DNA from 3 places in the Rhizobium sp. B21/90 genome. Region 1 is predicted to be linked to each of the others. Evidence: predicted binding sites of a transcription regulator. Region 1 holds the regulator's gene; each other region holds the start of a gene.
What was found. The regulator LexA, encoded in region 1, represses DNA repair genes until DNA is damaged. The targets are predictions, from matches to a motif close to TGTTCNNNNTGTGTTCNG.
Positions count from the first base shown of each region.

Region 2: a site for LexA is predicted at 4,539-4,556, ahead of J5278_RS27240 (ImuA family protein). Genes of this name have one in related genera too.
Region 3: a site for LexA is predicted at 5,314-5,331, ahead of J5278_RS24860 (ImuA family protein). Genes of this name have one in related genera too.

Region 1 is NZ_CP072162.1:2,367,443-2,375,708, reverse strand. Features, by position in the region: gene J5278_RS11270 (LpxI family protein) at 1-577, shown strand, start outside; gene lpxB (lipid-A-disaccharide synthase) at 574-1,755, shown strand; gene gltA (citrate synthase) at 1,784-3,073, opposite strand; gene J5278_RS11255 (ComEC/Rec2 family competence protein) at 3,375-5,834, shown strand; gene lexA (transcriptional repressor LexA) at 5,815-6,534, opposite strand; gene J5278_RS11245 (VOC family protein) at 6,700-7,584, shown strand; gene kdsA (3-deoxy-8-phosphooctulonate synthase) at 7,581-8,266, shown strand, end outside.
Region 2 is NZ_CP072164.1:270,901-279,166, forward strand. Features, by position in the region: gene J5278_RS27230 (error-prone DNA polymerase) at 1-2,293, opposite strand, end outside; gene J5278_RS27235 (DNA polymerase Y family protein) at 2,290-3,804, opposite strand; gene J5278_RS27240 (ImuA family protein) at 3,722-4,480, opposite strand; gene J5278_RS27245 (hypothetical protein) at 4,991-5,740, opposite strand; gene cysE (serine O-acetyltransferase) at 6,002-6,889, opposite strand; gene J5278_RS27255 (4'-phosphopantetheinyl transferase superfamily protein) at 6,949-7,686, opposite strand; gene J5278_RS27260 (HoxN/HupN/NixA family nickel/cobalt transporter) at 7,744-8,266, opposite strand, start outside.
Region 3 is NZ_CP072163.1:1,483,259-1,491,524, reverse strand. Features, by position in the region: gene J5278_RS24870 (error-prone DNA polymerase) at 1-3,064, opposite strand, end outside; gene J5278_RS24865 (DNA polymerase Y family protein) at 3,061-4,575, opposite strand; gene J5278_RS24860 (ImuA family protein) at 4,493-5,248, opposite strand; gene J5278_RS24855 (hypothetical protein) at 5,612-5,920, opposite strand; gene dinB (DNA polymerase IV) at 6,076-7,164, shown strand; gene J5278_RS24845 (hypothetical protein) at 7,612-7,764, opposite strand; gene J5278_RS24840 (hypothetical protein) at 7,898-8,266, opposite strand, start outside.

The sequences.
Region 1 (8,266 bases):
GCCGGGCGTCGTCAAAACGCTGCTGTCCGGCGGCGACGATACCGTGCTGAAGATGGTGATCGGCCTGCTCGAGGTCAAAGGTCGCAAGGTCATCGGCGCGCACGACATCGCACCGGATCTGCTTGCGACAACCGGCACGCTCGGCAGCCACGCGCCGTCCGAGGATGACATGCGAGACATCAAACAAGCAGCCAGGGCCGCCGATGCACTCGGCATGCTGGACGTCGGACAGGGCGCCGTCAGCGTCGGCGGACGCATCGTCGCGCTCGAAGGCGTCGAGGGGACGGACCAGATGATCGAGCGCGTCGCAGGCCTTCGGGCAGCCGGCCGCATATCGCACCGGCGCCGGGGCGTGCTGGTGAAGCTCTGTAAGCCGCAGCAGGACCTGCGCGCCGATCTGCCCTCCATCGGCGTATCGACCATCCTCAACGCCAAGGCAGCTGGCCTCGGTGGCGTTGCTGTCGAGGCCGGGCGTGCGCTGATACTGGAGCGTAAGGCGACGATCGACGCTGCCAATGAGGCCGGCCTGTTTTTGTTCGGTATCGATCGCGGCCTGACTGCCGGAGGCATCCAGTGAACACTTCGCCCCTGAAGGTCGCCATCATTGCCGGGGAAGTCTCCGGCGATCTGCTGGGCGCCGATCTCGTTGCCGCCCTGCGCCTGCAGACGACGCGACAGCTCGAGCTCGTAGGCGTCGGTGGCGATGGACTGGAGGCGCAAGGACTAAAGTCGCTTTACGATTTCTCCGAACTGTCGCTGATGGGGTTCACCCAGGTGATCGCCAAGTTGCCGCGGCTGATTGCCCTTATCGGCGAAACGGCAAAGGCCGTCATCGCCGCAAGGCCGGATATCCTCGTCATCATCGACAGCCCGGATTTTACCCACCGGGTGGCCAAGCGGGTCCGCAAGGCGCTGCCCGACCTGCCGATCGTCCAATATGTTTGCCCGAGCGTCTGGGCCTGGAAAGAATATCGTGCCACAGCGATGCTCGCTTACGTCGATCACGTCCTGGCTGTCCTGCCGTTCGAGCCGGAAGTCATGAAACGTCTCGGCGGCCCGCCGACGACCTACGTCGGTCACCGCCTGGTGACAGATACCGGTCTGGTCTACGCGCGCCGGCAGCGCGCCGCCCGTCCGCCGCTCGACGCGAACGACACGCGGACCATAATATTATTACCCGGCTCAAGGTCTTCCGAAATAAATAACCTGATGCCGTTCTTTCGCCAGACTGTTGATGAACTTAGCCGGCGTAATAAAAGCATGCGATTCGTCATGCCGACAGTTGCCCGGCGCGAAGATTTGGTTCGTAAGCTGGTCGCCGACTGGGAGATCAAGCCCGAGATCGTCATCGGTACTGCCGCCAAGTGGCAGGCCTTCGCGTCAGCCGACGCAGCGATGGCAGCGTCGGGGACGGTGATTCTGGAACTCGGCTTGACCGGTGTGCCGGTCATTTCGACGTACAGCACGGATTTTATCGTCAAGCTGCTGCACAAGCGGATAAAGACCTGGACCGCTGCGCTGCCCAACCTGGTTGCCGATTATGTCATCGTGCCGGAGCAGATCAACGAGATGTTGCTGCCGGGCCTGTTGGCCCGCTGGCTCGAGCGCCTGTCGAGCGACACCCAGCAGCGGCGCGCGATGATCGAGGGTTTCGACCTCGTTTGGGACCGGATGCAGACGGAGACACCGCCCGGAGAAAAGGCAGCATCCATTGTGCTCGAACTTCTGGACAACAAAAAACCCGCCCATTCCTGAGCGGGTTTTTTTATAAAGTCTAAGGCGTTTAGCGGCCGTCGACCGGTGTGTAATCGCGCTTCGGTTCGCCGGTGTAGAGCTGGCGAGGACGGCCGATGCGCTGCTGCGGATCTTCGATCATCTCGTTCCACTGGGCAATCCAGCCGACGGTACGCGCGAGTGCGAACAGCACGGTGAACATTTCCGTGGGGAAACCGAGTGCCCGCAGGGTGATGCCCGAATAGAAGTCGACGTTGGGATACAGCTTCTTTTCGATGAAGTAAGGGTCGTTCAGAGCAATCTTTTCGAGCTCCAAAGCAACCTGCATTAGCGGATCGCCGGCATTGCCGGTTGCTTCCAGCACTTCGTACATCGTCTTCTGCATGATCTTGGCGCGCGGATCGTAGTTCTTGTAGACGCGGTGACCAAAACCCATGAGGCGGAAAGGATCGTTCTTGTCCTTGGCGCGGGCGATGTACTCAGGGATGCGATCGACGGTGCCGATTTCCTGCAGCATCATCAGTGCAGCTTCGTTGGCGCCGCCATGGGCCGGGCCCCAGAGGCAGGCGATGCCGGCCGCGATACAGGCAAATGGGTTTGCGCCCGAAGAGCCGGCAAGACGGACCGTCGATGTCGAGGCGTTCTGCTCGTGATCGGCGTGCAGGATGAAGATGCGGTCCATCGCACGGGCAAGAACCGGATTGACTTCGAATTCTTCGCAAGGAACCGCAAAACACATGCGCAAAAAATTCGACGCATAGTCGAGATCGTTCTTCGGATACACGAAAGGCTGGCCGATATGATACTTGTACGCCATCGCGGCAAGCGTCGGCATCTTTGCAATCATCCGGAGGCTCGCCACCATGCGCTGGTGCGGATCCGTGATATCGGTTGAATCATGATAGAAGGCCGACAGCGCACCAACGCAACCGCACATCACAGCCATGGGATGTGCATCGCGGCGGAAGCCTGTGAAGAAGCGCGTCATCTGTTCATGCACCATGGTGTGGTGAACGACGCGGTCGTCGAAATCCTTCTTCTGCGCAGCCGTCGGCAGTTCGCCGTAGAGAAGCAGGTAGCAGACTTCCAGGAAGTCACCCTTTTCGGCCAGCTGCTCGATAGGGTAGCCGCGATGCAGCAGAACGCCTTCGTCACCATCGATATAGGTGATCTTGGATTCGCACGATGCGGTCGAGGTGAAGCCGGGGTCGTAAGTGAAGGAAGCGGTATTCTTGTAGAGTGCGCCAATGTCGAGGACGCTCGGACCGATGGTACCGGCCTTCACCGGCAGATCGACAGTCTTATCACCCCAGGTCAGTTTCGCGCTTTGTTCCGTCATGAGAGCCTCCAAGATTTGGCGGGTTGGTGCCTTAAAAAAGCACCAAAGGGTTAAGCGTCTAAAGATTAGCTATATGATCCAGAGGCTAATGCCAAGTTACCCTGACCGGTATTTGTGCATCGCGGTATCAACTTTTGGGCAGCGCCTCCGCCATGACTGCGATGCCTTTAAAGCCCGATCTGCGGCATTCCAGAAGCGACGTTCCCGCGGGACGCATTTCAATCGATTTCAGTTGAATTGTTCGAGCAAAGGTTGCAAAAATACCCTGGGCTTGAAGATTGCGAGCGGGGCTGACTGGCGAATGGCAGAGTTGGACGCGCGCGAGAGGCAAGGTCATCGCCAGGTATTTCTCGGCCTCGCCGAGCGTTCGCGCGCTACTGTCAACGCCGTTGCCAAGCTTGGACGGATGCCTGCCCGCACGCAACACGCCGTGCCGTGGCCGAAGCGCGCTGCCCTTTCGCTCAACGGGTGGCGAATCGCAACCGCGGGGATGATTGCCGAAGAGGCCGCCCACGGTCGCGCAATGCTGTTTGCGCCCGTCTACATCGGCTGCGGAGCCATAATCTGGTTCGAGCTTCCGGGCAATCCGCCGGTGACGGGCATTGCGGCGGTCTTCCTGGTGCTCGCCGCCGTCTGCCTCCTGAAACACAATCTGAGCCCAACGTTGCGGCATCTGGCGTTCGCAGCGGCGCTGGGCCTGCTCGGCATGCTTCTCGCTGAATGGGAGACATGGCGAGCGTCGACGATCATGCTGGACTCGCCCGTGACTACCACCATCACCGGTCAGGTTCAGCGCCGCGAAGTGGACGACAAAGGGCGGTGGCGCTACGTGCTGGATCTGCTGGCGACAGACGCGCCTGTCGTTCGGCGGCCACCGGAGCAGATATCCCTTCTCGTGCGCGGCCAGGATGTACCGTTCGAACTCGGAGATGTGGTTGAGGGCAGGGCCCGGTTGAGCCCGCCAGCCGGCCCGGCGCTGCCCGGCCTCCACGATTTTGCCTTCACTGCCTATTTCGAAGGCACCGGTGCCAACGGTTTCTTCTACGGTACGCCGCAACTGATGATGGCCAGCGTCGATGACACCAGCGAGCGAACGACGCTCCAAAGGACCGACCGCTGGCTGACTGGGCTGCGCGGCCATATCGGCGACCGAATCCGCTCGATCCTGCCCGGCGACACCGGCGCCTTCGCGGCTTCGCTGGTCAACGACGAACGTCGGGCGATTTCGCCTGAAACGACGGATGCCCTAAGAGTGTCCGGCCTCGCTCATATCATTGCCATCTCGGGACTGAATATGGCTTTGTCGGCCGGTATCTTCTATGTCGGCCTCCGGCATGCACTGAGCCTGTTTCCCGGATTGGCGCAGGCTTTTCCGACCAAGAAAATTGCAGCCATCGGTGCGCTGATCACCGTCACCGCCTATTATTTCATTTCCGGCTTCGGTGTATCGGCCGAACGGGCCTTCATCATGATGGCGATCATGCTGGTCGCGGTGCTGTTCGACAGACCATCCTTCAGCCTGCGCAATGTCGCCCTTTCGGCTATCGCCATTCTAGTGCTCTCGCCGTCGCAGATCCTCGGCCCGAGTTTCCAGATGTCCTATGCGGCGACCATCGCCCTTGTATCCGGCTATTCGCTATGGAAGCGACGTCCGCCCCGCGAGCGGCGGTTTGCTGCTTTCCGGGCACCGATGCCGGTGCTGGCGGTCAGCCGCTTCTTCACCGGCATCGCCATGACGTCGTTCATCGGCGGCGCGTCGACGGCAATCTTCTCGATCGAACACTTTCACCGGCTGGCGACCTATGGCCTCGTTGCCAATCTCGCCGCCATGCCGGTGGTGTCATTCATCGTCATGCCGGTCGGCATGCTTGCCATGCTGATGATGCCCTTCGGCCTCGACGGCGTGTTCTGGCTTGTCACCGGTTGGGGACTTGATATCGTCATGGTCATCGCAAAGACGGTGGCTGCATGGGGCGGCAATGTGCCCTTCGCGCGCCTGCCTAGCGGACTTTTCCCGACCATCATTGCCGGCTTCATGCTGATGACGGTGCTGCGAACGCCCATGCGCCATGCCGGCGCGTTGCTGATTGCGGCCTCGGTGACTTTTGCCGCCTTCCAACCGTCTCTCCAGAAATCGGAACTGCTGATTTCGGAGGATGGCGAACTGGTCGCCATGTTCCGGCAGGGGAGACTCGAGCGCAATCGTGAGCGCCCCCCGGATTTCATCTATCAGCAATGGCAGCGAGCCCTGCCGGTGTCAGAGGATACGCCGCCGCAAATGCTGCCGCCGGACAACTCGACCCCGCCCCATTCCGTTCGTGGCCGCCCCTCGACCCGTATGGATGCGGAGCATCAGGCCACATTGCGATCAGCAATGGAAACTGCTCTGGACAATGCGGTCGACGGCGGGTTTGCCTGCCATGGTCGCGATTGGTGCGTTGCCATGCTCGAGACGGGCGCGATGCTGGTGACTATCTCCGATGCGGCTTATCTGGGGCCGGCCTGCGATACCGCCGACATTGTCATCACGCCGGTCAAACTTCGCCTTGATCTCTGTCGGTCCGGTGCAGTGCTCTACACCGGCGCATCGCTACGCAAAACAGGTTCCATCGAGGTCAACTTGATATCTCCTGAGCCAAAGTTCATCACCGCGTTCAGCGCCCTTGACCGTCCATGGGAGAGGCATCGAGCCTATGACTGGCGAAAGCCGGCCTTCACCGGTACCGATGCCACGTCACCGGTCAGTGATACCGGCGGATAAGTCCGACAAGTCGCCCCTGGATCTTTACCCTGTCCGGGCCGAAGATGCGGGTCTCGTAAGCCGGATTGGCTGCCTCGAGTGCAATGGAGGCACCCTTGCGCCTAAAGCGCTTGAGCGTTGCTTCCTCGTCATCGACGAGGGCGACAATAATGTCGCCGGGGCTCGCCGTACTGGCATTGCGGATGATGACCGTATCGCCGTCGAAGATGCCGGCCTCGATCATCGAATCGCCTCGCACTTCGAGCGCGTAATGCTCGCCGGCGCCGACCATATCGGCGGGGACCATGATGTCGTGGGTGTTGTTCTGGATCGCGGCGATGGGAACACCGGCGGCGATGCGGCCCATGACCGGCAGCGAGACGGAGCCGCTGCGGTCGTCGACTGCGGGCTTTGTCGGCGCTGCGGCGACCGCCGGCGTCTTGCCAAGGCTGCCTTCGATGACGCTCGGCGAAAAGCCGCGCCGTGGCTGCGCATTCGGGTTATAGGCCTCGGGAAGCTTGATGACCTCGATGGCACGCGCCCGGTTCGGCAGGCGGCGAATGAAGCCGCGTTCCTCCAGTGCCGTGATCAGCCTATGGATACCCGATTTCGACGCCAGATCCAGCGCGTCCTTCATTTCATCGAAAGAAGGCGGCACGCCGGACTCTTTCATTCGTTCGTGAATGAAGAGAAGCAGTTCCTGTTGCTTGCGCGTCAACATCGTTTTTCGTGCTCCAAGTGCGAAACAAAGCCAGAACGGACACTATATGTTCCATATGTGTTCCGCAAGTGACTAAATCTTTGTGAACGCCGTTGGAATAATCGCATTTTTGGAAGATCATGTCGCGCTGCCGTCGCTGACGGCTTCGCAGGGTGGAGACAAACCATGACAGCAGCCTATCCAATCGACCATCTGGTCCTGCCGACCTGCGATATAGCCTCTGCGCGCCAGCGGCTGAGCAAGCTTGGCTTCACTGTCGCTGCCGATGCACGGCATCCCTTTGGTACTGAAAATGCTTGCGTTTTCTTCGCCGACAAGACCTATCTCGAGCCACTCGGCATTGCCAGTCTCTCGGAGTGCGAGGCGTCGGCGCTGGCCGGCAATGTCTTCGTCGCGCGCGACCAGGCTTTCCGGTTTCGCGTCGGCGACGATGGTTTTTCCTCCATTGCCTTCGCAACCGGCAATGCTGAAAGCGACCAGCAGCGCTTTCGCGACCGCGGGGTCTCGGCCGGCAAGATCCTCGAGTTCGAAAGGCCGATGCGCATGCCGGACGGGTCCGAATCGATTGCCGGCTTTCGCCTTGCTTTCGCCGCAGATTTGCGTGCCCCGGATTTCTTCGTTTTCACCTGCGAGCGCATTAATGCGATGCCGACGGATCGCAGCGCGCTGGAGAGGCATCCGAACGGCGTTCTCGGCATTTCGCGCATTGTGCTGTCCTGCGCCAGCCCGGAGGCGTTTTCCGGGCTCATCAGCCAAGTTGGCAATGGTGCCGCAATCGCTCCGCATTCCTTTGGCATCACAGCATCGGCAGCCAATGTGGAAATCGACATCTTGAGCGGCGAGGGGATGGAGGCCTTCTATGAGGCGGCGCCATCCGGTGAAGATGCGGGCCTGCGGGGGCGGGCAATCGTCTTTGCGGTTCGCGATCTTTCCGTGACAGAAGCGCATTTGGCTGGTAACGGCGTGACCTACACACGCAAGAGCAACACTATTCTGGTGAAGGCCGCTCCCGGGCAGGGGGCATTGTTTGCCTTCGAGGAGACAGCATGAGCCATTCGACAAATTCGGACGTGGTCGCCGGCGAAGGCCCCGGCAAGGTCACTTTCTCCAACAGCAAGCGCCTCTCGCTGATTGCCGGTCCCTGCCAGATGGAGAGCCGCGATCATGCCTTCACGATAGCCGGCAAGCTCAAGGAACTCTGCGCCTCGCTTGGCATCGGGCTCGTCTACAAGTCGTCCTTCGACAAGGCCAACCGCACATCCCTGTCCGCCCAGCGTGGCCTTGGGCTGGAAGCGGCTCTGGAGATCTTCGGCGAGCTGAAGAAGGAATACGGTTTCCCGGTGCTCACCGACATCCACACGGAGGAGCAGTGCGCCCTTGTCGCCAAGACCGTGGATGTCCTGCAGATCCCGGCCTTCCTGTCACGCCAGACCGATCTTCTGGTCGCTGCCGCCAGGACCGGCCGCATCATCAACGTCAAGAAGGGTCAGTTCCTCGCCCCCTGGGACATGAAGAACGTGCTGGCCAAGCTTAACGACAGCGGTAACCCGAACATCCTGCTCTGTGAACGCGGCGCATCCTTCGGCTACAACACGCTGGTCTCCGACATGCGCTCGCTGCCGATCATGGCGGCGATGGGCGCTCCGGTGATCTTCGATGCTACCCACTCCGTGCAGCAGCCCGGCGGCCAGGGCGGGTCCTCCGGGGGCCAGCGCGAATTCGTGGAAACCCT
Region 2 (8,266 bases), on a different replicon from region 1:
TCCGGGCGTCCTGGACGATCTGCGCGACGCTGTAAAAACCCATCGGCTGGCTGTTGAGCAAGGCAGCACAAAAGACATCCGGGTGATGACACTTCACCCACGAGCTTGCATAGGCGATCAGCGCAAAACTGGCGGCATGGCTTTCCGGAAAGCCATAGGAGCCAAACCCTTCAAGCTGGGTAAATGTCTTCTCGGCAAATTCGCGGGTGTAGCCGTTCTTGACCATGCCTTCGACGAGCTTGTCCTTGAACTTCGACACCCCGCCCGTGAACTTGAACGTCGCCATTGCCCGGCGCAACTGATCGGCTTCTCCCGCGGTAAATCCGGCGCAGGTCATCGCGACTTTCATCGCACTTTCCTGAAACAGCGGGACGCCGAGCGTTTTACCCAGAACGGCTTCGAGCTCGGGCGTCGGGTACTCGACCTTCTCCTTGCCCTCACGCCGCCTCAGATACGGATGCACCATGTCGCCCTGGATGGGTCCCGGCCGGACAATGGCCACCTGCACGACGAGATCATAAAATGTGCGAGGTTTCAGGCGCGGCAGCATCGCCATCTGCGCGCGGCTTTCGATCTGGAACGTGCCGAGCGTATCGGCCTTGCGGATCATCGCGTAGGTGGCCGGATCCTCCTGCTCGACATCGGAAAGGCCCATGGGAATATCCTTGTGCTCACCAAGCAGCTCGAACGATTTCGCCATGCAGGTCAGCATCCCGAGCGCCAGCACGTCGACCTTCATGAATTTGAGGGCCTCGATATCGTCCTTGTCCCACTCCACCACCTGACGGTCCTTCATCGATGCCGGTTCGATCGGCACCAGATCATCCAACCTGTCCTGCGTCAGAACGAAACCGCCCGGATGCTGGCCAAGATGGCGGGGCGCGCCCATCAGCTGGGCACTAAGGTCCAGCGCCAGCTTCAGGCGATAGTCGGCCATGTTCATGTTATTCTCTTTGAGCTGCTTCTCGCCGACCCCTTCCGACCAGCCCCAGACGCCGGAGGACAGTTGGGTGATCAGATCTTCAGGCAGGCCCAATGCCTTGCCGACATCGCGCAGTGCGCCCTTGGCGCGGTAGCGGGTGACGGTGGAACAGAGCGCCGAGCGTGAGCGGCCATAGGTCTCGTATATCCACTGGATGACCTCCTCGCGACGGGAATGCTCGAAATCAACGTCGATATCCGGCGGTTCGTCACGTTCCATCGAGACGAACCGCTCGAACAGCAGGTCACCCGTCTCCGGATTGATGCTGGTGATGCCGAGGCAGTAACAAACCGCCGAGTTCGCCGCCGATCCCCGGCCCTGGCAGAGGATGCCTTGCGACCGGGCAAACCGGACGATGCTGTAGACGGTCAGGAAGTAAGCGGCGTATTTCATCACCCGGATGAGCTCGAGTTCGTGCAGGATCGCCTTGCGGACTTTGTCGGGGATCCCCTCGGGGTACCGGGTTGCGGCGCCTTCCCAGGCGAATTTGGTCAGCGACTGCTGCGCGTCGAGCCCCGGCACAAGCGCCTCTTCCGGGTACTGATATTGGAGCTCGCTCATGTCGAAACGACAGCGATCAACGATTTCCCGCGTTCGCGCCAGCGCTTCAGGATATTCCGAAAACAGCCGATGCATCTCTTCCGGTGCTTTTAAGAACCGATCGGCATGCCGCTCGCGATCGAAGCCGACGCTGTCGATGGTGGTGCGGTTGCGGATGCAGGTGACGATGTCCTGCAGCTGCCGGCGACTGGGATCGTGAAACAGGACGTCATTGGTGATGACCGTCTTGACCTTGTGGCGTGCGGCCATGTTCGACAGGTTATGGAGCCGCAGGCGATCGTTGGGGCGACGGCGCAGGCAGAGCGAAACGTAGGCCCTGTCTCCAAAGATCGCAGCGAGCTTCCTGAGCTGGCCGGCAGTGGTCTCGTCGGCCTCATCAGGGATAAGGATGGCAATCAGTCCGCCGTTATAGGCTTCCACATCGGAGACATCGAGAATGCACTTGCCCTTGCCGCCCCGGCTCTTTCCGAGCGAAAGCAGCCGCGTCAGTCTCGAGTAGGCCGGCCGGTCGGTCGGGTAAACCAGGATCGACATGCCGTCAGAAAGATCGAGACGACAGCCGACAACCAATCGCACTCCGGTGGTCTTCGCCGCCTCCCAGGCGCGCACGATGCCGGCCAGCGAGTTGCGATCGACAACACCCACGGCGTCAATGCCAAGCGCTGCCGCAGTGGCGAACAGTTCCTCCGAAGAACTGGCGCCCCGCAGGAACGAGAAATGTGTGGTGACCTGAAGTTCGGCATACCTCATCCGAACACCCCATGTAGAAACCAGAGGTGCGAGCCCGTGTCGGTATCCACGCCATCGCCGGCACGGTAGACCCAGTAGCGTTCACCCGCCTCATCCTCCACGACGAAGTAGTCCCGTACGGCGGCGTGCTCTCTCGGGCGAACCCACCATTCCCCAAAGATGCGCTCCGGCCCGTCTGCTCGCTTTACCCTCCGACGCTTGCCGCGCCAGGTGAACACGGCAGGTGGCTGGTCGGGGAGCAAAGCGGTCACGTCGATCCGCTCCGGGTTCGCCAGCAGCCGCGATGGCCTTGGCCATTTGGCGGCCCATGTCGCCCCGGTTTCGTCGGCCGTCGGACCGATGCGCATCACCGACCGTTCCGGAACGTCGGAGGCGACCGGCGTGACCCGGTAGAGACGTTGGCCGCGGTTGCCGAGAATGTCGACGAGCGGTGTGACATCGACAACCAGCTCCTCGATGAGCGACGACGCGACCTGTCGCTCCTCCAATGGCTCCACGATCAAGGCAACAAGGACGAGCCGTTCGATCCCGAAGCCCGGGTCGATCTTTTCGATGCGGTCGCAAAGCAGCTTTGACAGCCGAGCGGGATCCCTGACCGGTTTTGCAAGCCCCGCTCGAACACACTGCCGCGTGTTGTCGACGCGGTGGATGACAAGATCGGAACGTCTGACGCCAAGGCCGCGCTCTTCCAGTTTGGATGTCAGTTCGCCAACCAGTCGGCGTACATATTTGGCGATTGTCTCCGCGGCGCCGATCGGCTCCTGAAAGTTCTTGGCCACCTCGACCAGCTCTGGTGTCCGCAGAGGCTCGATGGGTTCTGCCATCCGCCCGAACAGTTGATCTAGCCGCCTACCGACCTCCGGGCCGTATCGCAGCGTCAACGGCGCGCGAGGCATCGCGGAGAGTTCACCGACCGTCTCGACGCCCATCACCCGCAAACCGTGGATCGTGTCCGGGGCGAGCCGGAGACAGTGGATCGGCAGGCGAGTGACTGCTTTCGCCACGCCGCCTAGCGGAACAACGGTCGTTTCCGCCGATGTCAGGCGGGTGATCGCGTGCGCTGCTCCCCACGTATCGGCGACCGCAGCACGAGCGGTCAGGCCTCGACCTCTCAAGCCATTGACCAGCCCGGAAATCAGCAGGGCTTCGCCGCCCTGAAGATGATCGGCGCCTTCGGTGTCCATGACGATACCGTCCGTGCCGTCGACGGCAACGACAGGGCTGTATTGCCGGAGCGCCCACAGCGCCAGGCGTTCAAGGGCAGCCGCGTCGGCGGCAGGATCTGCATCGATCATCGTAAGGTTAGAGACCACAGCCTGCGCTTTGCTTGCAGGCATCCCGACCTTGAGGCCGAGTATGCGCGCGGCGGTGTCGGCAGCCGAGACCCAGCGTTTCGAGCCCGATTTCGAAATGACGACAAGCGGCTGGTTAGCTGGCACGGTTCCCTCTCCATGCCGACGTATCCGGTCTGTTGGCAGATAGGGGAAGTAGACACAAACGACCCTTGGCATCACAGGCTCCTAGTTCGAACTCGGCACACTCGCCTGCTTTCACGCGCATCAACTCTGCCAGCCATCGTGGGCGGCCAACGCCCGCGACTGGCAACTCCTCCGACGGCAGCACGCTCACCCTCCATCTTGTCGTCGAGGCTGTCGGATTGCCGAAGTCCGACGCCTCCGTCTGTCGCCGCCATCTGCGGACAACGAGCCCCATGGTTCCGGTTTTCTCGGCAGCCAACTGCAGCCGCCGGGATGCCACCATCGGCAGACGCACAAGTTCACCCACGACAGCAGCCAGCCCCCCGAAGGAAAGCCCCTCTTCCATGGAGGCAAGGACGTCCTCCTCCTTGTCGCCTTCACAAAAAATCACGCGGTCGGGATGCAGGCCTGCCTGGGCGATAGCGGGGAAGAAGAGATCGGGTCTCGTCAGGCACCAAAGGACCTTGCCCTTCGAGCGCGCGGCAATTCCGGCGGCGAACAGTGCTGCCGCTGCTCCATCCACCGTGCCGGCTCCGCCGCCGGCGATCTCATGAAGAGCTCCATAGGGCAGGCCACCACCTGGTAGACGCTCGTCCATCTCGCGAACGCCAAAGGGCAGTACGATGGCCTTTTTCGCCGCACTCCCCTCAAGGTGCGCGATACGGTCTCTGAGTTCCTCGATGACCCGAGGATTGGTGGCGCGCGACATCATTCACGGACCTCCCCGGCTCGCGTTGCATGGACTTCATGTCCCCGAAAATAGTTGACGTTCCTCTTTTGTTCCGCTCCGTTGAAAGAGTCAAGCCGGTCTAAATCAGGTTATTTAGACTCCGCTAAAGCGCTGTCGGCCGAATGTTGAGACGAATCAGTAGTCTAGGTCGGTTTCTGGTAAGTAACTTCGCCGACTCATTTATTTACCATTCCCCGGGTTCATACGAACCGAAATGGGTTGGCGACACGGCCAACGCTGCATCGTCTGAAGGACGCAAATCCAGTTGCTTGGAACTCTGTTGCCCAACAGACCTTGTGTGGTGGCGATTGGCGTTTTGTCGCTCTAGGCTCCATCGGCAAAACCGGTCGACGAACCGATAGGAATTAGCTAATGGACCGCACCACGTCGCTATCGACAAGGAGCGCCCTGCGCTACACTATTGGCAGACGGTGTGGGTTCGCCCTCACAACTATCTATCGCGGGCGACAATAATGATAGCCCACTGCCTCACGGGTTGGTAGAGACGGTGATTGGTGGGCGTTCTCTCACGAGGGCACCGGCCGAATTCAAGCGCTCAAGATCCTTTAGGTAGGAGGCCGAAGCGAAGACTAGCAGGACCCCCTCCGCAGCCAGCGTCAACGCCGATATGGAGCCAAAGCCCGCTTGTGCATACGTTCCTGCTGCTACAACTAAGATCACAAGCGCGGCGACCGCCGAAACCGTGAACGCAATCAGCACAAGGCCCCGTTTGACACCATGATGTCTGCTCGCGAGCCTGAACCAGATCCCGTCCCAGACGACGTCTCGAGCGCCACTTGCGTGAGCTAACATCATTCCCAGCGAGTTGGTCGGATGCGCTCTGAGTGCCTCGATCTCAGGTACGGTCGCCAGGATAGCGAATGCCTTTCTGTGCTCCAGTTGCAGAACACTCCCTGTCGATGAGCTGTTGAGAGCTTCACGCGTTGCCTGGTCTGCCGTCTCGGCCGCGGTGCCCTTGACAACCCACAAGCGATAGCCGATCGCCACGATCAAAACGAACACCGCAAGATATTCGGTTTGACCAAAATCACTGCCGACTGGTGGAGCCTCCGACGGCAAATATCTGAAACGGCGCATTGCGAAATCGTAGCCGTATTCGATTGCGCTCTTCGCCATGAGCATGCTGGAAAAGGCGACAAGTACGCTGAACGTCGTATCTCGGACCCACCATTTCGCCAGGATAGGGATGATTTTTTCAAATTCTATGCGGATCGACATGTATCGCTTCTCGTCATCAAAGACCGGGCTATACACGTTAATCCGTCGAGGCTGCAACCAGCCTGGAAGGCCCAACTGGCAGCTCGTATAATCCTGTCCTCTAAAACCTTGGAGCCTGTCCGGCCGCCTTGATAGAAATCGAAACGTCGAAACGTCATTTCACCCCATCCTTTGTTATCCCTCGCGATATCTGTGACGATCACGGCGGTCAAAAATAGCGTACAACACGAAAATCCTGTCGCGAGGGGAGGTACCCCAGGCTTAGATGACATACTCACTTTCGATTGTTGTTTGCTCCATCGTCACGCCTGGTAAAGCGGAATTCGGCCGGCCGACCGGGCGGGCAGGAACGCCTGCAACAGATGTGTGGGACGCGACCGCCAACAGGACCACACTACCCGCTCCAACCTTTGCGCCTACGCCAACCTCGATATTCCCGAGAATTTTCGCACCCGCTCCGATGAGGGCGCCTCGACGGACTTTGGGATGGCGATCACCGGATTCCTTTCCTGTACCTCCCAAGGTAACATCCTGGAGGATGGAGACGTCGTCTTCAACAACAGCGGTTTCGCCGATGACGAGCCCATTTCCATGGTCGAGCATGATCCCACATCCCATCCGGGCGGCCGGATGGATGTCGATTGACAAAACCTCGCACGTTCGGCTTTGAATGTGGCGCGCCATAAGCCTTTTGTTGTGCCGCCACAGCCAGTTCGCGATACGATGCCCCTGAAGGGCCATGAACCCTTTGAAGTACAGGAAGGGTACAAGCAGTTCGGAAGTGCTCGGGTCGCGATCGAAAACTGCCTGAAGATCGGAAATTGCAGACTCGACGATCTCGGGGGCGGCCTCAAAGACCTCCAGTGAAACGTGAGTCAGCACATCCGCCCCGACATCGTTGTTCGCCAATGTCTCCGCAAAGCGATAGGCAAGCCCATGCGCGAAATCAGGGTGGGAGAGCACGTTAAGCGCCATCGCCTGGGCCAGTCGCGGATCGTCTTGAGCCGCCACCCGGGCCTCCGCGCAAAGGGCCGCCCATATCTCGTCGGTGCGATCACGATCTTCCGGACCGCCGTCCTCATTGGAGGTCGTAACAGCCGAGCGCAAGTCCCGTGAAACGGCGTTAGGCAATAGGCGCGAGGTCGTCATGAGCACTCCGTGGGGCGTTTCAACTTCGCCGAATGCAAGGTTTGATCGTCTGATGCGTCTCAGAAATGTTTTATGTGATATTGAGCAACGTCATTGATAAAAGTCTTCGACGCCAACGCGGCAATATAGCCGGAACCCAAATGCAGATCAGTGCCCGTGATTATCTCCGCCCCCGGCAAGTGGCATTGGAAGCGGCACCCCTCCTGTTCGGCGACTGACACTTTCGTAAGATCGATGGAAAGGCCCGAGCCTGCGACCTTAACCGCAGCCTCTTTTCGCGTCCATGCCCGAAGCAGGAACTCCGACTTTGCCATCCGATGTGTGGAGAGGCATGCCAACTCTCGCGGCGACAAAGTGCCCATGACGGTGAGTAACAGAGCGTCATCCTGCTCAATCGTCTCGACATCGACCCCAATATCCATCGCGCTTGAGAATGCCACGACTGCGAGGTCCCCTGCGTGTGATATGCTGATCCCCGGCCCGGGCTGAACCGACGGCTTGCCTGCCAGCGCCCGAACGACCGTCACATTTTCCGGCCGCGTATCGAGCATCGTACCAACAATGCTGCGCAGCACGATCCAGCTCATGACGGATCGATTGCAGTCCATGATCTGCCGGAAGCGCCGTGCGCGATCCTTTTCTTCAATCGAAAGGGGAAGCCCCCGAAGCTCAAAAGGCACATGCGGTACCTTTATCGACACGACGGCATGAAACTCACCATTTTGCCACCGTTTTCGCAACATGGTGCCAATGGCTGCCATTTCTTCGACCTCGCGCGCAATATCGAGTTCACCCATTGGATCGTAGCCCGATAAGACGCCAACCTGCATTGCAGGCCCGTGGGCGTTGCATGTTCATCGCGCCGGAACGGTGTCATAGCCCTTTCTACGATAGATAATCGTCGAAACGATCCAGCTCACGATAAAGATGCCGACGACCGCATAGCCGACGCTCGAAAGATTGTCGTTCAGACCACCGAGGAAGCGCCAGAAGTCGCCGTCATAACCGAGTTTATCCACGATAAGGTTGGCTGCGGTCAACCCGCCGATGAACACTGCGACGACCACGGAAGCTGCAGTGATCGTCAAATTGTACCATAGCTTACGAACCGGGTTGACGAATGCCCAGCCGTAAGCGCCGGTCATCAGCACGCTGTCCGTGGTGTCCATCAACGACATGCCGGCGGTGAATAGCGCGGGGAAAACCAGAATCGTCCAGAAGGACATGCCTTGGGCAGCCTGCATCGCCGAGATGCCAAGAAGCCCGATTTCAGTTGCCGTGTCGAATCCAAGGCCGAACAGGAAGCCGATGGGATACATGTGCCAGGAGCGGGAAACGACACGAAAGACGGGCCGGAAGATCCTTGCCATGAGACCA
Region 3 (8,266 bases), on a different replicon from region 1:
GGTCGAACAATTGCTGGGCAACCAGATGGACGACATCGCCTTCCCGCTGGATTCGCCCGTTGATCGCCATCATCGAGGCTCCCAGCACCACTCGACGCCGCTTTTCGAACAGCTTCGGCCAGACGACGATGTTGGCGGGACCGGTCTCGTCCTCGATCGTGATGAACATCACGCCTTTGGCCGAGCCCGGTTTTTGCCGCACCAGCACCAGGCCCGCCGTCATGACCCATCGTCCGTCCCGGGCGGTCATGGCCTCCTCGCAGGTCACGATGCTGCGCTTTGCCAGATCGTTTCTGAGAAAGGCGATTGGGTGGTCGCGAAGCGTGAGCCCGGTATGGCCGTAGTCCTCCACCACGTTATGGCCTTCGGTCATCTGCCTGAGCGCGACCTCGGGCTCGCGCTGCTCAGCGATGGCCTGCATGTCGCGTGCAGCGGCAGCGGCAAACAAGGGTAGCGGCTCGTCGCGCAGCGCCTTTATCGCCCAGAGCGCATCGCGTCTCTCGAGCTTCAGGGCCGGCCGGAACGCATCGGCCTCAGCAAGCTCGACCAGCGAGGCGGCGGGTACGCCAGACCGGCGCCACAGGTCATCGACGGAACCGAACTCTGCGTTCATGCGCGCGGCAACGATCCGGGCGGCGTTGGCGACAGCCAGGCCTCTCACGATCCGCATGCCCAGCCGGACAGCATGGCGACCCGTATCGCCAATCCGTTCCAGCGTGCAGTCCCAGCGCGACTGGTTGATGCAGACGGGGCGGATCTCGACGCCATGGGCACGCGCACAGCCGACGATCTGGGCGGGCGCATAAAAGCCCATGGGCTGACTGTTCAAAAGGGCCGCGCAAAAAACGTCCGGGAAGTGGCACTTCACAAAATTGGACGCATAGGCGATCAGCGCGAAGGAAGCCGCATGCGATTCCGGAAAGCCATAGGATCCGAACCCCTCGAGCTGGCTGAAGGTCTTTTCGGCGAACGCGGCGGTGTAGCCGTTTCGCACCATGCCCGAGACCAGTTTGTCCTTGAACCTCGACACGCCCCCGGTGAACTTGAAGGTCGCCATGCTCTTGCGCAATTGGTCGGCCTCCCCGCCGGTAAACCCGGCACAGACCATCGCGACCCGCATCGCCGATTCTTGAAACAGTGGCACGCCCAGCGTTTTGCCGAGCACGGCTTCCAGTTCCGGGGTGGGATACTCGACTTTTTCCTTGCCTTCGCGACGGCGCAGATAGGGATGGACCATATCGCCCTGGATTGGTCCCGGGCGGACGATGGCAACCTGGACGACCAAATCGTAAAATGTCCTCGGCTTCAGACGCGGCAGCATCGCCATCTGGGCCCTGGACTCAATCTGAAACGTCCCGAGCGTGTCGGCCTTGCGGATCATCGCATAGGTCGCCGGATCCTCCTGGCGGATCGTCGACAGATCGAGGTCTTCGTCCTTGTGCTTGCGGATGAGATCGAAGGCCTTGCTCATGCAGGTCAGCATGCCGAGCGCCAGGACGTCGACCTTCATCATCTTCAAGGCTTCGACATCGTCCTTGTCCCATTCGATGATCTGCCGGTCTTTCATGCTGGCCGGCTCGATGGGGACCAGATCGTCGAGGCGGTCACGCGTCAGCACGAAGCCGCCGGGATGCTGTCCGAGGTGGCGGGGCGCTCCCATCAACTGCTGAGCCAGCTGCAGGGTCAGCACCAGCCGGCGATCGTCCGGATTGAGATTGAGCTCTTTCACGTTTCGGGCGCTCACCTCTTGCGACCACGACCACATGCCGGACGACAGCGCCTTGATCAGACCTTCCGGCAGGCCCAGCGCCTTGCCGACATCGCGGATCGCCCCCTTGGCGCGGTAGCGTGTCACGGTCGCGCAGAGGGCCGCCTTCTCCCGGCCATAGGTCCTGTAGATCCATTGGATGACCTCCTCGCGCCGCTCGTGCTCGAAATCGACATCGATGTCCGGCGGTTCGTCCCGCTCCTGGCTGACGAAGCGCTCAAACAGCAGATCGTTGGTTTCGGGATCGATGGAGGTGACGCCAAGAATGTAGCAGACGGCCGAATTTGCAGCCGAGCCGCGCCCCTGACAAAGGATGCCCTGGCTTCGTGCAAACCGCACGATCGAGAAGACCGTCAGGAAATACGGCGCGTATTCCATCGTCCGGATAAGATCGAGCTCATGGCGGACGATCTGCAGCGTCTTTGGCGGCAGGCCTTCCGGATAGCGATCCGGCACGCATTGCCAGACATAGTGCTCGAGGGATAGCTGCGCCGACTTTCCAGGAACGATGGCTTCCAGCGGATACTGGTAGGTCAATTCCTCCAGCGAAAATCGACAGCGGTCGACAATCTCGATGGTTCGCCGCAGCGCTTGCGGGTAGCGCGGGAACAGACGCGCCATCTCTTCCGGCGGCTTGAGGAACCTGTCGGCATGACGCTCCCGCTCGAACCCGACCGCGTCGATGGTGGTGTTGTTGCGGATGCAGGTGACGATATCCTGCAGTTGCCGCCTGCCCGGCTCGTGGAACAGCACGTCATTGGTAACGACGGTCTTGACCTTGAGGCGTTCGGCCATGTTGGACAGCTCATGCAGGCGCAGCTGGTCGTTGGGGCGGCGCCTCAGTGACAGGGAGAGGTAGGCGCCATCCCCAAAGACGTCGCCCATCTTGCGCAGCTGGACGGCGCACGTCTCGTCGGCAAGGTCCGGGACCAGGATACCGAGCAGGCCATCGGCATACATCGCGACGTCGTCCAGATGCAGAACGCAGTTGTTCTTTCCGCCCCTTGCCTTTCCCAGGGTGATGAGCCGCGTCAGCCGGGCATAGGCGGCGCGGTCGGTCGGATAGACGAGGATCGACATGCCGTCCGCCAGATCGAGGCGACATCCGACCACCAGCCGCACGCCTGTTTCGCGCGAGGCTATGAGTGCACGGACGATGCCAGCAAGCGAGTTGCGATCGACGACCCCGATCGCATCGATGCCCAGGTCCTTGGCGGTTGCAAACAACTCGTGGGCCGAACTGGCGCCCCTTAGAAAACTGAAATGCGTGGTCACCTGCAGCTCGGCATATCTCACGCGAAAATTCCGTGGACATACCATGCGTGGGATCCGGTCCCGCCATCGACACCGTCGCCGGAGCGGAAAATCCAGAGACGCTCGCCTGCCTCGTCCTCGACGGTGAAGTAGTCGCGAACCGCCGCCCATTCGGACGTGCGCTGCCACCATTCGCCGAAGATGCGCTCGGGCCCGTCGGCGCGTTTGACCCGCCGGCGCTTGCCCCGCCACGTCACCGATACCGGCGGATGGTCGGGCAGCAGCGCGATCACCTCGACCTCTTCCGGATGGGCAAGCAAGCGGACCGGACGCGGCCACTGATGCGACCAGAAGACGTCGATATCGTCAGCGGTGGCGGCAATCCGCCGGACGCTGCGCTCCGGGACGTCGGATGCGACCGGTGCCAGACGGTAGACCCGCTGGCCGCGATTGCCGAAGATGTCCACAAGCGGCGTGATATCGCCGTCACCGTCCTCGACAAACGACGATGCCGTCTGGGTCTCCTCGAGCGGCTGCGACAGGACGGCGACCAGGGTCAGCCTCTCGATGCCGAAAGCGGGATCGATCCTTTCGGTGCGGTCCTTGAAGAGCTTGGTCAGCCACGCCACGTCCCTTGCGGGCTTTGCCGTTCCGGCACGAATGGCCTGGCGGGCATTGTCGACCGTGTCGACGATCAGGTCGGCGCGCCGGACCCCCAGCCCTTGTCTTTGAAGTTCGTCGCAGAGTTCGACGACCAGGCGCCCGACATATTTATCGATCGTTTCTGCCGCACCGATCGGGTCCTGGAAAGTGCGAGCGACCGCGATCTGCCCAGGGCTCCTGATGGGCTCGATCGGCTCGCGGACATGGCCGAAGATCTGATCCAAGCGTCGCCCGATCTCGGGCCCGAAGCGAAGCGTCAGCGGTGCGCGCGGCGTCACGGAGAGCTCACCGATCGTGCGAAAGCCGAGGGTCCTGAGGTCCCCGACGATCTTGTCCGGGAGCCGCAACAGGCAGACGGGCAAGCGCTCGACAGCGCGCACGGTCTCGCCTCTGGGTATGATGACCGTTTCCCTTTTGATCGCCCGTGCGCAGGCGTGCGCCGCGCCCCACGTGTCGGCAATGGCGATACGTGTCGTCAGACCCTTGGCGGTGAACCGATTGGCGATGCCCGTCAGCATGGCACGTTCCCCACCCTTCAGATGGTCGGCACCCTCCGTGTCCATGACGAGACCGTTTGGGGCATCGACGGCGACGATGGGCGAATATTGGATCAACGCCCATAACGCGATCCGCTCCAGAGCCGCAGCGTCGGCCCGCGGGTCGGCCTCGATCGTCAGCAGTCCCTGGAACAGGGCCTGGGCCTTTGCGGCCGCCATGCCGATGCGCACGCCTGCCCGTCTTGCCGGATCGTCGGCGGCCGACACCCAGCGTTTCGATCCGCTTTTTGCAATCACGGCAATCGCCTGGTCAACCGGAATGGCCGGATCGGCGGCGCGACGAATGCGATCCGTCGACAGATCCGGAAGGTAGATCGATACGACCCTGGTCATCACACGCTCCCACGACAAATTCGGCACAGGCGCCGGCCCGCGATCTCATCAGCTCCAGCAACCAGGTTGCCCGCCCGACGCCGGGTACCGGCAAGGCCGCCGACGGCAGCACGCTGACGCGCCACCGCGTGGTCGACGCGGTCGGCTGACCGAAGTCGTTGGCTTCCGTCTGCCGGCGCCATCTGCGAACGACGAGGGCCAAGCTCCCCTTCTGTTCGGCGGCCAGCTGCAGGCGCCGGCTTTCCAGCATCGGCAGTCGGACGAGCTCCCCCACGACCGCGCCGAGGCCGCCATAGGACAAGGCCTCCTCCATGGACGCAAGCACGTCCTCCTGCCGATCGCCCTCGACGAAGATGACCCGGTTGGCATCGAGGCCCGCTTGGGCCAGCGCCGGGAAGAACAGGTCTGGCCGCGTCAGACACCAGACGATCTTGCCTTTGGTGCGGGCTGCAATCCCGGCAACGAACAGGGCGGCGGCGGCGCCATCGACGGCACCGGCGCCACCGCCTGCAAACTCGTGAAGAGCGCCGCGCGCAAGACCGCCTCCCGGCAGCACGGCATCGATCTCGCCGACACCGAAGGGCAGGCTTTCCAGCGGCGTCGCAGGGCCACGCGCAAGAGCGGCGATGCGGCTGCGCAGATCGGCTATGACATGCGCGCGTGCAGCCGTCATCGTTCACGCAATCCTCTCGGTTCGTGGGGCTCATCAGAACGACGTCATGCCGTTTTATCGATTGGAGTTCACGTTCTGTTCCGGCGAACGACGAGAGTCAAGTCGCTATAAAATAGGAATATCCTCCTCCAATTTTAGCAAGAACGAAGATTGTCGAGGCGAATCAGCGCCGTAACCCCGCTTGCGCCGTGTCTGGCCTCAGGAAAAAAATCGGTGGACGCGGCTGGACAAGACGTCGGTAACGTCCGGTCGCGTCCTGGATGCGACCGGGACGCGGTTGCCCTTTCCCGGAAAAGGTTAGATGTGGCCCCCTCCCCATTCGAGAGAGCCATTCGCCGCGGTCGTGCAAAGGCCTGGCTGCGCCTATCGGCCCGAGACGCGGATGGCACCCGCCTCGCCCAGGCTGCGTTGGACAGCGCCAACCTGGCTGGCGGCGATATCGGCGGACACCTCGATTTCGCCGCCGAGCGGCGCATCGTCGCGCGTGCCCTCTTGGTGGGAAACGTCGCCGCCCGATGGCGACGTGCCGACGGTGTTTTCAGCGGTGGTCGATTGGATGAAGATGTCCGGCCTTGCGATGCCGTGCTGCTGAACCAGATGCTCGACCGCCAGATCGGCTGCCGCCCGGGTCGCGAAGGTGGCTCGGATCGTCAGGGTGCTGTTGTCGGCCATGCGGCTATCTCCTCTTGCTGATGTCACCGTTCACAACGTCCCTCGGCCCCGCTGGTTTCCTCGTTTCCCGGCAGGTGAGCATCGGGCGTCTTGGATATCGGTCGAAACGCTGATATGTTCTCTTTTTGTTTCGCCGACAATCCCAGATGGCCGCCATGAACGACGTGACGCTACCGCCAAACCGCAAAATCATTCATGTCGACATGGATGCCTTCTATGCCTCGGTCGAGCAGCGCGACAATCCCGACCTGCGCGGACGGCCGCTGGCCGTGGGCGGATCGGCAGCAAGGGGCGTCGTGGCGGCGGCAAGTTACGAAGCGCGAACCTTCGGCGTCCACTCGGCCATGGCGTCGGTCACCGCCAGGCGGAAATGTCCGGAGCTGATCTTCGTGCCGCCACGCTTCGAGGTCTATCGGCAGGTGTCGCAGCAAATCCGGGACATCTTTGCTGAATACACACCCCTCATCGAGCCCCTGTCGCTCGACGAGGCCTATCTCGACGTGACCGAGAACCTGAAGGGCATGGCGATCGCCACCGACATTGCGCTGGAGATCCGCGCGAAGATCAAGGCTGTCACGGGCCTCAATGCATCCGCCGGCATCTCCTACAACAAGTTTCTGGCCAAGATGGCAAGCGACCTCAACAAGCCGAATGGCCAGGCGGTGATCACGCCGAAGAATGGCCCAGGCTTTGTAGAGACCCTCCCCGTCAAGAAATTCCATGGCGTCGGGCCGGCGACGGCCGAGCGTATGAAACGGCACGGCATAGAGACCGGCCTTGACCTCAAATCGAAGTCGCTTGCCTTCCTCCAGCAGACTTTCGGCAAGTCCGGCCCCTATTTCTACGGGATCGCCCGCGGCATCGACGAACGCCGGGTGAGGCCCGACCGGCTCCGAAAATCCATTGGCGCCGAGGATACCTTCGTCGAGGACATCGACGATCTCGATCTGGCCAAGGCCGAGCTCAGGCCGTTGGCGGAAAAGGTCTGGCGCCATTGCGGGGCCAACGCCATCACGGGAAGGACGGTAACTGTCAAAATCAAATATTCGGACTTCAGCCAGGCGACCCGCAGCAAAACCCTGTCCGGGCCTGTCTCGGATATCGACATGGTGCTAGAGGCCGCGGAGATCCTGCTTGCCTCGGTGTTCCCGTTCAAACGTCCTGTGCGATTGCTGGGCGTGACCCTGTCATCCCTGAACACGGAGGACCGCGAGGCAGAACCGCAACTCGCTCTCGGCCTCTGACGCGATGGTGTTGACACGAAAAAGCCTGCCGCGGGAGGAGGTGCGGCAGGCTTTTCGAAAAGAACCGAACAACGGCTTGGGAGGAGAAGCGCCGTTGTTCCGACAGGCGCCCCCGGGAGGAGGAGTGGGCCGCCTGAATTCGAAGCGCTGCGGGAGGAGGAGCATCGCTTCGATGACAGTGAAGATATCCGATCTCACCGCACATTAAATAGACTTTGTTGCAGCGCAGCCATGCGAAAACCGACGAGCTGTTTGCGGAGAGAAACTGTCCTGGAACCCTGATCGACCGGTCCGGAAATTCGATCTCAGCGCGAAGGCAGAGCCTGGCGAGAAATAGCGAGGTTCTTGGTTCAAAGCGCCCACGGTGCGTTTCGTCACTCTCGGCGCGTTCACGGATTTGTCGGCAAGGGGTAAGACAAAATTCCTCGTTGACGCTGGCGTCTCTTTTCACGGCACCCGCTGTCGGGGTAGCCTATGGTCTGACAACGCCGCCATCATGCGCAGGATGAAGACACGCCCGACAGTCTCGGTCGCACGGGCGGGCGGGACATTGCCGTTCTGATCGGCAGCGTTCTGCAGCAGGGTCTCATCGCTCGGCATGACGCCAGCGTCCAGTCCAGCCGCCCGCTGAGACGCTCGTCCATTTGGTCGCGCCTGATGGGCCTTGCCGGATCCAGGCCGGCGACATTGGTGTCGGTGACTGCGCCCGCCACCTGCCTGCCCCGCATGCAGCTTAGTCGATCGTCGCCAAGACCACTGTCAGCTGCGGCGGTGGCTTCCCCTGCGGCGTCAGACTGCCGGTGCTGACCAAGGCGGCCGACGCAAAACTGCATGCTGTGGACGCATGCCTGGCCATCGCCCGCCGCATAAGGCCGCGGCGGGCAAGTGGGCGGGACTTGGGATCGGGTGAAAGACCGTCTGAGCGATGTGTCTCGATGACATTGGAATCATCGCCCTGGCAATTGATAGAATGGATAAAATCCGCGCCCAGCGTCGACAGTTCTCCGAAAACCGAATTTAAATTATTTGCTATAACTCTAACAATCGCAATTAGATAAGCGAGTAATTTTCGTCGATTTTGCATGATTTTTGGAAAAAATTG